4 regions of the Leisingera sp. NJS204 genome follow, and region 1 is predicted to be linked to each of the others. Evidence: riboswitches for the same ligand, from Rfam matches in the RefSeq annotation. Region 1 holds a riboswitch; each other region holds the start of a gene.
What was found. Region 1 has a riboswitch for cobalamin ahead of ETW24_RS16860 (aromatic ring-hydroxylating oxygenase subunit alpha). Riboswitches for the same ligand answer to the same signal wherever they lie in the genome.
Positions count from the first base shown of each region.

Region 2: linked by a shared signal. The riboswitch ahead of ETW24_RS14075 (DUF1636 family protein) and the one ahead of ETW24_RS16860 (aromatic ring-hydroxylating oxygenase subunit alpha) in region 1 are both predicted to bind cobalamin.
Region 3: linked by a shared signal. The riboswitch ahead of ETW24_RS15900 (TonB-dependent receptor plug domain-containing protein) and the one ahead of ETW24_RS16860 (aromatic ring-hydroxylating oxygenase subunit alpha) in region 1 are both predicted to bind cobalamin.
Region 4: linked by a shared signal. The riboswitch ahead of ETW24_RS03345 (hypothetical protein) and the one ahead of ETW24_RS16860 (aromatic ring-hydroxylating oxygenase subunit alpha) in region 1 are both predicted to bind cobalamin.

Region 1 is NZ_CP035417.1:3,471,837-3,474,029, reverse strand. Features, by position in the region: gene ETW24_RS16865 (dihydrofolate reductase family protein) at 1-376, opposite strand, end outside; cobalamin riboswitch at 649-850, shown strand; gene ETW24_RS16860 (aromatic ring-hydroxylating oxygenase subunit alpha) at 956-2,191, shown strand.
Region 2 is NZ_CP035417.1:2,855,215-2,857,407, forward strand. Features, by position in the region: gene glpD (glycerol-3-phosphate dehydrogenase) at 1-128, shown strand, start outside; gene cobO (cob(I)yrinic acid a,c-diamide adenosyltransferase) at 234-869, opposite strand; cobalamin riboswitch at 923-1,123, shown strand; gene ETW24_RS14075 (DUF1636 family protein) at 1,220-1,630, shown strand; gene cobW (cobalamin biosynthesis protein CobW) at 1,633-2,193, shown strand, end outside.
Region 3 is NZ_CP035417.1:3,261,803-3,263,995, reverse strand. Features, by position in the region: gene rpsA (30S ribosomal protein S1) at 1-361, shown strand, start outside; cobalamin riboswitch at 962-1,170, shown strand; gene ETW24_RS15900 (TonB-dependent receptor plug domain-containing protein) at 1,327-2,193, shown strand, end outside.
Region 4 is NZ_CP035417.1:664,361-666,553, forward strand. Features, by position in the region: gene ETW24_RS03340 (protein-tyrosine phosphatase family protein) at 1-265, shown strand, start outside; gene ETW24_RS03345 (hypothetical protein) at 345-749, opposite strand; cobalamin riboswitch at 860-1,082, opposite strand; gene ETW24_RS03350 (TetR/AcrR family transcriptional regulator) at 1,101-1,691, opposite strand; gene ETW24_RS03355 (alpha/beta hydrolase family protein) at 1,776-2,193, shown strand, end outside.

The sequences.
Region 1 (2,193 bases):
GCAGGAAGGACTGCACCATCCGTCCGCCGTCGATATAGGCGCGGGTCCAGCCCTCTTCTTGCAGCTCCTGCATAAGGTCTGCGGGCGCGGCGGTGCTGAGGCGCACCTTGTCCTTCAGCTCCTCGGGAATGTCCTGTTCGGTCAGGCTGCTGCTGAGGACCACAACAGGTTTGCTGTAGGGCCATTGGCCGAACCCGAGCAGGGTGCGCAACGATCCGGTTCCCATGACCAGCCCGTCGACGCTGTCCATGAAGGCGGCAAAGCCGCCATCGTCATCTTCGGCAACAGGCTGTTTGTGCAGCCAATCCAGCGAATGGTCCTGGCGGGCCACAAAGCCGTCGAGGCTGGTGGCGATGAAGACGTGGCCGGTGGTCATCGGGTTCTCCTGTGCATGCGGTTAATTATACGGAATATAATTAACCGCATGCCGCGTTCCAAGGGGCTGACGCAAGATTCACTGCGTGCGAATCGATTCGGTGGGATCAGCCGCGGGTAACCGCATGAAAGATAAGCGCTTGCCGCAAACGGGCCGGCGGATGCCGGTTTGAGTTTCTGGACATCCCTGTCCCGCCCGGCGCGGCAAACCTGCATGTCTTATTCCGGTTTCGCCGGGTCGGTTTTGTTTCCGATGGCGGGAAATTTTTCAGGCAATACCGCAGATAGCAAGGTGCCGTCCTTCGGGGCGGAGAATTGGGAAGCTGGTGAAACTCCGGCACTGCCCCCGCAACGGTGACCCCGGGCAAGGCATGGCAAACAACCACTGAAGCCAAAGGCTTCGGGAAGGTGCCAGGCCCCGCCGCCAAAGCGGCCCCGGGACAGTCCGGAAACCAGCCTTGCCATGAAAACGTCAACCGCGGACGGCGGCGGGGCGGTTGCGGCGCGTGTCCGCAATCCCTTTGCCTATGCCTGCACCCAAGCCAACACGCCGCGGGGATGCGGCAGAGGAGAGAAGCAGATGCTTCACGACAGCGAAATTCTGGCCAAGCTGATGGCGCGGCAGAAAAACCATTCTCTGGAACAGGTGTTCTACACCGATCCGGGTGTTTTGGATCTGGACATGCGGCAGATCTTCTACCGCGAGTGGCTGTTTGCCATTCCCGCCTGCGAAGTGCCGAAAACGGGCAATTATGTGACCCATCAGGTGGGGTCGTATAACGTCATCATCGTGCGTGGCACTGATGGCGAAGTGCGTGCTTTCCACAACGCCTGCCGCCACCGCGGTTCGGTTGTGTGCAAGGCGAAAAAGGGCAATTCGCCCAAGCTGGTCTGCCCTTACCACCAGTGGACCTACGAGCTGGACGGCAAACTGCTGTGGGCGCGTGACATGGGGCCGGATTTCGATGCCTCCAAACACGGGCTGAAGCCGGTGCATTGCCGCGACCTGGCCGGGCTGATCTACATCTGCCTGGCGGATGAGGCGCCGGACTTCGATGCCTTCGCCGACGTCGCCCGCCCCTACCTGGAGCCGCATGATCTGGGCAATGCCAAGGTGGCCTTTGAAAGCTCGATCATCGAGAACGGCAACTGGAAGTTGGTCTGGGAGAACAACCGCGAGTGCTACCACTGCGGCGGCAACCACCCGTCGTTGTGCCGGACCTTCCCCGAGGACCCTTCGGTCACTGGGGTTGAGGGCGGCGAGACCCCGCCGCATCTGCAAAAGCACTTTGACCGGATTGAAGCGGCAGGCTGCCCGGCGCAGTTCAGCATGGATGCGCGCGGCCAGCACCGGCTGGCGCGGATGCCGCTGAATGAGGGCGCGGAAAGCTACACCATGGACGGCAAAGCGGCAGTGGCCAAGCCGCTGGGCCGGGTGCCCTTTGCGGATGCCGGCACGCTGCTGAAGTTCCACTATCCGACCACCTGGAACCACTTCCTGCCGGATCATTCCCTCGTGTTCCGGGTCACTCCGATCAGCCCGACCGAAACCGAAGTCACCACCAAATGGCTGGTGCACAAAGATGCGGTCGAGGGCCAGGATTACGACATCAAGCGCCTGACCGAGGTCTGGATGGCGACCAATGACGAGGATCGCATTGTGGTCGAAGACAACCAGCAAGGCATCAACTCCCCCGCCTATGAACCCGGTCCCTATTCCGAGGTGCAGGAAAGCGGCGTCATCCAGTTCTCCAACTGGTATGCTGAACACCTGACCCGTGCGCTGACCGGCCGCCATCTGATTGCGGCGGAGTAAGA
Region 2 (2,193 bases), 620 kb from region 1:
GCGAATGGGTGCGGTCAGGCGACGACTACCTGTGGCGGCGCACCAAGCTGGGCCTGCGGCTGGACGAGGCGCAGCGCGCGGCAGTGGATGCCTATATCAGCAAGAAAGCCGCCAGGCTGGCGGCTTAGAGCTAAGGGACGGGCCAACCCGAGGGGAGGCGCAATCGCGCCGCCCCGTGGGGGCGGGTTGGCGCGGCCCGGCCTATCGGCCGGGCGGGACATTCTGAAAGCGTCTTAAAACTCCACGCCCTTCTGCGCCTTCACACCGGCGCGGAACGGGTGTTTGACCTGCCCCATCTCGGTCACCAGATCGGCAATCTCGATCAGCTCTTCCTTGGCGTTGCGCCCGGTCAGCACCACATGGGTCATCGGCGGCTTCTGCTCCACCAGGAACTCCAGCACTTCTTCGAGGTCCAGATAGTCATAGCGCAGCGCGATGTTGATCTCGTCCAGCAGCACCATGGTGTTGCGCTCATCCAGGATCATCTCCTTGGCCTTTTCCCAGCCCTTCTGCGCGGCAGCGATGTCCCGCGCCTTGTCCTGGGTCTCCCAGGTAAAGCCTTCGCCCATTGCATAGAACTGGCACCGATCGCTGAAATTCTCCTCGATCAATGTCCGCTCGCCGGTCTGCCAGGCGCCCTTGATGAACTGCACCACGGCTGACGGCATCCCATGCGCGATGCAGCGCATGATCATCCCGAACCCGGAGGAGGATTTGCCCTTGCCTGGCCCGGTGTGGACGATAATCAGGCCCTTTTCGCCCTCCTTAGTCTTCATCATCCGGTCGCGCGCGGCCTTTTTCTTGGCCATCTTGGACGTATGACGGGCGGCTTCTTCTTCTGAGATGCCGGTTTCAGACTTTTCGCTCATTGGGGGCTCTCCAGCTGTTTGACCCATGTCTTGACAAAGAAGGGCACGATAGCGCAAGGGGGTTCAGCTGGTTCCTGTGAAAACAGGCGAAGAGGGAATGTGAAGGCTTTCGGGCCGAAGCACAGCCGCCCCCGCGACCGTGACCGGATGAGGCCGCCATGCCACTGGGTGATCCCCGGGAAGGCAGGATGGCCGGCAAGGCGCACGCCTTGGCATCCGCAAGCCGGGAGACCTGCCAGCGAAGGAGAGATCAACGGGCAGACGGGGTGTTCTGCGACCGGGTAAGGGGCTCGCACGACTGGCCCCTTTTCGGCCATCCCGCACGCCCTGCCGCGACAGGAGACGCGCCAATGGCTGACGACATGGCAGGCCAATCTGCCAGCACCCCGGGACCGGTCACCCTGACCGTTTGCCTCACCTGCCGCCGCGAGGGCGCCGACCCCGAGGCAGCACGCCCCGGCGCCATCCTGCATGCAGCCTTGGAAGAAGCCGGAATGCCCGAAGGCGTCCGTCTGCGTGGCGTCGAATGCCTGTCGTCGTGCAAGCGCGGCTGCGCTGTTGCGCTGATCGGCGGCGAAGAACGCTGGACTTATGTCTACGGCGACCTCGACCCGGACCAGCATGTCCCCGAAATTCTGGAAGGTGCTGCGGCTTATGCCGGCACCGCTGATGGCGTCGTGCCGTGGCGCCAGCGCCCGCAGACCTTCCGCAAACAATCCGTTGCCCGCATCCCGCCGGCCAAGTTCTTCTCCGAGGAGTAATCATGAGCGATCTCAACAAGATCCCCGTCACCGTCATCACCGGCTTTCTGGGCGCAGGCAAGACCACGCTGATCCGCCATCTGATGCAGAACCCGCAGGGCAAGCGTCTGGCCGTGGTGGTGAACGAATTCGGCACTGCCGGCGTGGACGGCGACATCCTGAAATCCTGCGCCGATGACAACTGCCCGGCGGAAAACATCATGGAGCTGGCCAACGGCTGCATCTGCTGCACCGTGGCCGATGACTTCATCCCCACCATCGAACAGCTGATGGCCCTGCCCGAAAAACCCGACCATATCGTGATTGAGACCTCCGGCCTGGCCCTGCCGAAGCCGCTCTTGAAGGCGTTTGACTGGCCCGCGATCCGCTCCCGCATCACCGTCGACGGGGTGATTGCCCTGGCGGACGCCGAGGCGGTTGCCAAAGGCCAGTTCGCCCCTGATCTGGACGCCGTTCAGGCCCAGCGCGAGGCGGATGACAGCATCGACCACGAAACGCCGCTGTCCGAAGTGTTCGAGGACCAGATCTCCTGCGCTGACATCGTGCTGTTGTCCAAGGCCGAT
Region 3 (2,193 bases), 210 kb from region 1:
GGGCGGCGACAAGTTTGCAGAAGCGGTTGGCGGCGTGAAGCGCGGCTCGATCGTGACCGTGAACGTGACAGCGATCGAAGACGGCGGCATCGAAGTGGAATATGAGGGCATGAAGTCCTTCATCCGCCGCTCCGACCTGGCGCGCGACCGTGCCGACCAGCGCCCCGAGCGCTTCTCGGTTGGCGACAAGGTCGACGTCCGCGTCACCAACGTCGACTCCAAGACCCGTCGTCTGGGCCTGTCGATCAAGGCACGCGAGATTGCCGAAGAGAAAGAAGCAGTGGAACAGTATGGCTCCTCGGACTCCGGCGCATCGCTGGGCGACATCCTGGGCGCCGCACTGAAGTCGGGCGACGAGTAATCTTCCCGGCCTCACGGCTGCTGAAAACGAAAGCCCCGCAGGTGTCTGCGGGGCTTTTTTCTTGGGTGGGAGGGCTGGTTCGAGCGCATTGCGGAAGTGCCGGATTCTCGCGGCGCGCGTGCAGCACGACGGCCCGCTGCACTTCCGGAAACCGCCCGCTGCATGGCAGAAGGAAGTGCGGAGGGTTAGGCATGGTGCAGCGACGTTTTGGCGGGCAGTGCCCAAGGCGCGCAGACGCCTTTCCTTCACCGCGGCTGCAAGCAGACAGGGCAAGAGGAAACACTTTTGCCACTAATCGCAGGAAGTGAACCTTCCAGTTTTCAACTGGCACTGGAAAGGAGCAATGACGGGCTTGCCTGCATTGCAAAAGCTCGCCTCATAGGTCCCGCATGAGATTGAACAGCAGTATCGGCCGCGGTTCGACATACTCCCTTTCGGACTTAAGCCGCATCCCCGGTGCTCAAAGCCGAATTTTCTTCACGAAGGTTCTCGGACGTAAGTGTATAAATTTAAACAATTGTTTTTTCATTTCACCTTGCAGTCAATCCATAGCAATCTCGATTGAGTTTGCTTCCGCTTGACAGAACAAATCCGGTTTGCCTAAGTCGCGCCTATTCTGGTCCGGCTGGGAAACCACCCGGGTAAAAGGGAACACGGTGAAGTGTAGCCAACAGGCGCTGAATCCGTGACTGCCCCCGCAACTGTGAGCGGAGAGCAATGCTGCGAAATGCCACTGCCCCAAGGGGCGGGAAGGCGCGGCAAAGCTTCGACCCGCGAGTCAGGAGACCTGCCAGGATGATCACCCTATCCCGGTGCGGGGCGCGCCGTAGATAACGGATTTCCGTAGTGGTGGCAGTTTTCACCGTCTGCGGAGGCAGTGCCTTCCAAAGACCCGACCCGAATACACTGCCCGCTTGGGCAGTCACTTGGCCTGCGTTTGTTGCGCGGGCCGGGAGGAATGGAATATGCGCAAGGCAAGCTTGTCCCTGGCCGCGGCCCTGGCCGTCACCCCTGCAATAGCAACCGCCCAGGATTCAGAGGTCACTGACCTGGCGGAGATCATCGTCTCCGGCGGCCTGACGCCGATTGAGGCCCAGAAATACGGCCGCTCCGTCTCAGTCCTGACCAGCGAAGAAATCGAAGATCGCGGTATCAGCACCGTGCAGGACGCGCTGCGTTCGGTCCCCGGCCTGATGGTGAACGGCTCCGGCGACAGTTTCACTCAGGTCCGCATCCGCGGCGCCGAAGCAAATCACACGCTGATCCTGATCGACGGTGTCGAAGCCTCTGGCGGTGACAGCGAGTACATTCTGTCCGGCCTGGACACTGCCAATATCGAGCGGATCGAGGTCATTCGCGGCCCGCAGTCGGTGTTCTACGGCTCCAACGCCTCAGCCGGTGTGATCAGCATCATCACCAGGACCGGCGGCATCGGCACCGAATATGGCGGCAGCGCCGAGGCGGGTTCGGACGGCTACCGGGCGTCGGCGCGGATCTCGTCACGGACCGAGCGCGGCGGCATTTCCTTCAGCTTCGCCCATGACAATGACGACGGCTACGATACCTCCGGCGATGGTGGTGAAGAGGACGGCATCCGCCGCAGCACCTTGCAGGTGAAGGGCGATTACCTCGTCACCGACCGGCTGAAACTTGGCTTCAACGTCCGCACCTCGGATGAGCGCCATGACAGCGACAGCACTTCTTTCACCGCAACGGACGCGGCCAGCTATGTCGTGGATGATCCCACGCAAATCAGTGACCGCGATGAGCAACTGGCCCAGATCTACGGCGAACTGGACACGTTGGGCGGCCGCCTGAAGCATCGGTTGTCG
Region 4 (2,193 bases), 1.4 Mb from region 1:
TCTGCCGGTGCCGGATTTCCAGGTGCCGCCGCCCGCTGTGGCGGCGAAATGGACGGCGGCCAGCCGGTCTGCACGGCAAGCACTGGGCGGCGGCGGCCGGGTGCTGGTGCATTGCAGGGGCGGCTGCGGGCGGTCCGGCATGGCGGTGCTGCGGCTGATGATCGAATGCGGCGAATCCCCGGCGCAGGCGCTGGCCCGGCTGCGGGCGGTACGGCCCTGTGCGGTGGAAACCAAGGACCAATTGCACTGGGCCTGTTCACCGTAGAACAGCCGCCAGAGGCGCACTGCAAAGAGATACTGCACCGCCCGGCCGATAAGCCGGGCAGCATTCTTCAGGTATTCAGTTAAAGCGCCAGCATCTGTTCCGCCTGCCGTGCTTCGGCGGTTTTCGGCAGCGCCTCCATCAGCGCGCAGGGGCGGGTGTCCAGCTTGGACGCGGCAAAACCGATACCGTCGCGGCTCAGGATAGCATCGGCAAAGCGGTCCAGCCCCTCGCGCGGCGCCTCTTCACCGACGTCGCAATACAGCCGGATCCGGTCATGGCTGGCGGCAAACTGCGCCGGGCAGTTGCGCGGGCAGCCGTCCAGCGCGGTGGTGCCGGTGATCTCAAAATCCTCCTGGGTCAGCGGCTTGGCCTTGGTCATCGCTTCGGCCAGTTTGGCGATCATCCGCTCTGCCGCGGGGCAGGGGCGCCCCAAATACTTGCAATCTGTTGCCGCATAGAAATGCGTCTTGTCGGTCCACATCATATCTGCGCCCTCCGCGCGTGGCACGGGGGTTTGGGGGACAAGAGACCGGATGAAAGACGGATCACAGCCGCCGCAGCCATCAGACCCTGTCCGGACACCCCGCCCGGGTTCGAGTTACACGTCCGATGGCAGGTCTCCTGACTTGCGGGTCGTCGCTTTCCCGATCCTTCCCGGCCTCGTATTGAGGGGCCAGTGGCTCTATCGGGGTCGCTCGCCGCTTACAGTTGCGGGGGCAGTCTCGGACTTGGCCAGCTTGCGCGGGCCGTACCGTGTTCCCTTTTCATCCCGGACACAAGATTCTGTGGCTCGGGAACCATCGCCACAAGCGGTAGCGGCAGGACGCCTGAGTCGTCAATCGTTTTTCTGCATCTGCAAATACAGCCCGCGGATCACATTCGAGTCCCGCCGCACCCGTGCCAGCTGCCAGCCGCCCTGCAGCAGGATATAGAAATTCTCCGCCGCCGCGCGGGCCTCAGGTTCAGGCAGGCCCAGGCGGCGGGCGTGGCGGGTGGTTTCAGTAATCCAGCCCTCGAACAGATGCGCGGCGTGCTGGTGGAACGCCTCGTTCTCCGGCCCTTCGAACAGGGTGGCAGAGACCGGGCAGCCGCTCCATTTTCCTTGCTTGTCAAACAGTTTCGCCAGTTTGTAGCAGACCGTCTTGGCCCCCTCCCGGAAGGTGGGCGCCGGGGTGAAAGACGCCTCGATCAGCAGCAGCATCTGCCCTGACGCCCAGTCCGCCGCGGCCAGGGCCAGGTCGGATTTGCCACTGGGGAAATGGTGGTAGAGCGAGCCCTTGGGCGCCCCCGCCTCTGCCAGTAATTCCGCCAGTCCGGTGCCGCTGTAGCCCTTGTTGCGGAACAGGCCGGCAGCGGCGCGGATCAGCCGCTCGCGGGTCGGGGGCGGGCTGGTTCCGCCCGCCTTGGCTGTCGTCACGTCATTCATGGCGGCAGCTTGACAGCATTGGACCGATTGGTCCAGAGATGGATTGGACCAATCGGTCTAGGCCAATCGACTCAGGAGGTTGCCATGCTGGATAAAAGCGCAGGACATACCGCGGTTATCCGCGAGGAAGAACTGCAGTTTGCATCCGGCACCCACTTGCTGGCTGGGCGGCTGTACCACCCGGCGGGGCAGGCGCGGGCAGCAGTGGTGCTGAATGGCGCAACCGGGGTGCCGCAGCGCTATTACCGGCATTTCGCACGCTGGCTGGCAGCAGAGCAGCAGGTGGCCTGCCTGACCTATGACTACCGGGATTTCGGAGACTCGGCGCGGGGCCATCCGCGCCGTTCCGATGCGACAATGGCTCAATGGGCGCTGGAAGATCAGCCGGCTGCCCGGGCCGAACTGCAACGGCACTATGCGGGCGTGCCGTTGTGGGTGATCGGCCATTCGCTGGGGGCAATGCTGATGCCCCTGCAGGATGGCCTGAAGGACGTCGCCCGCA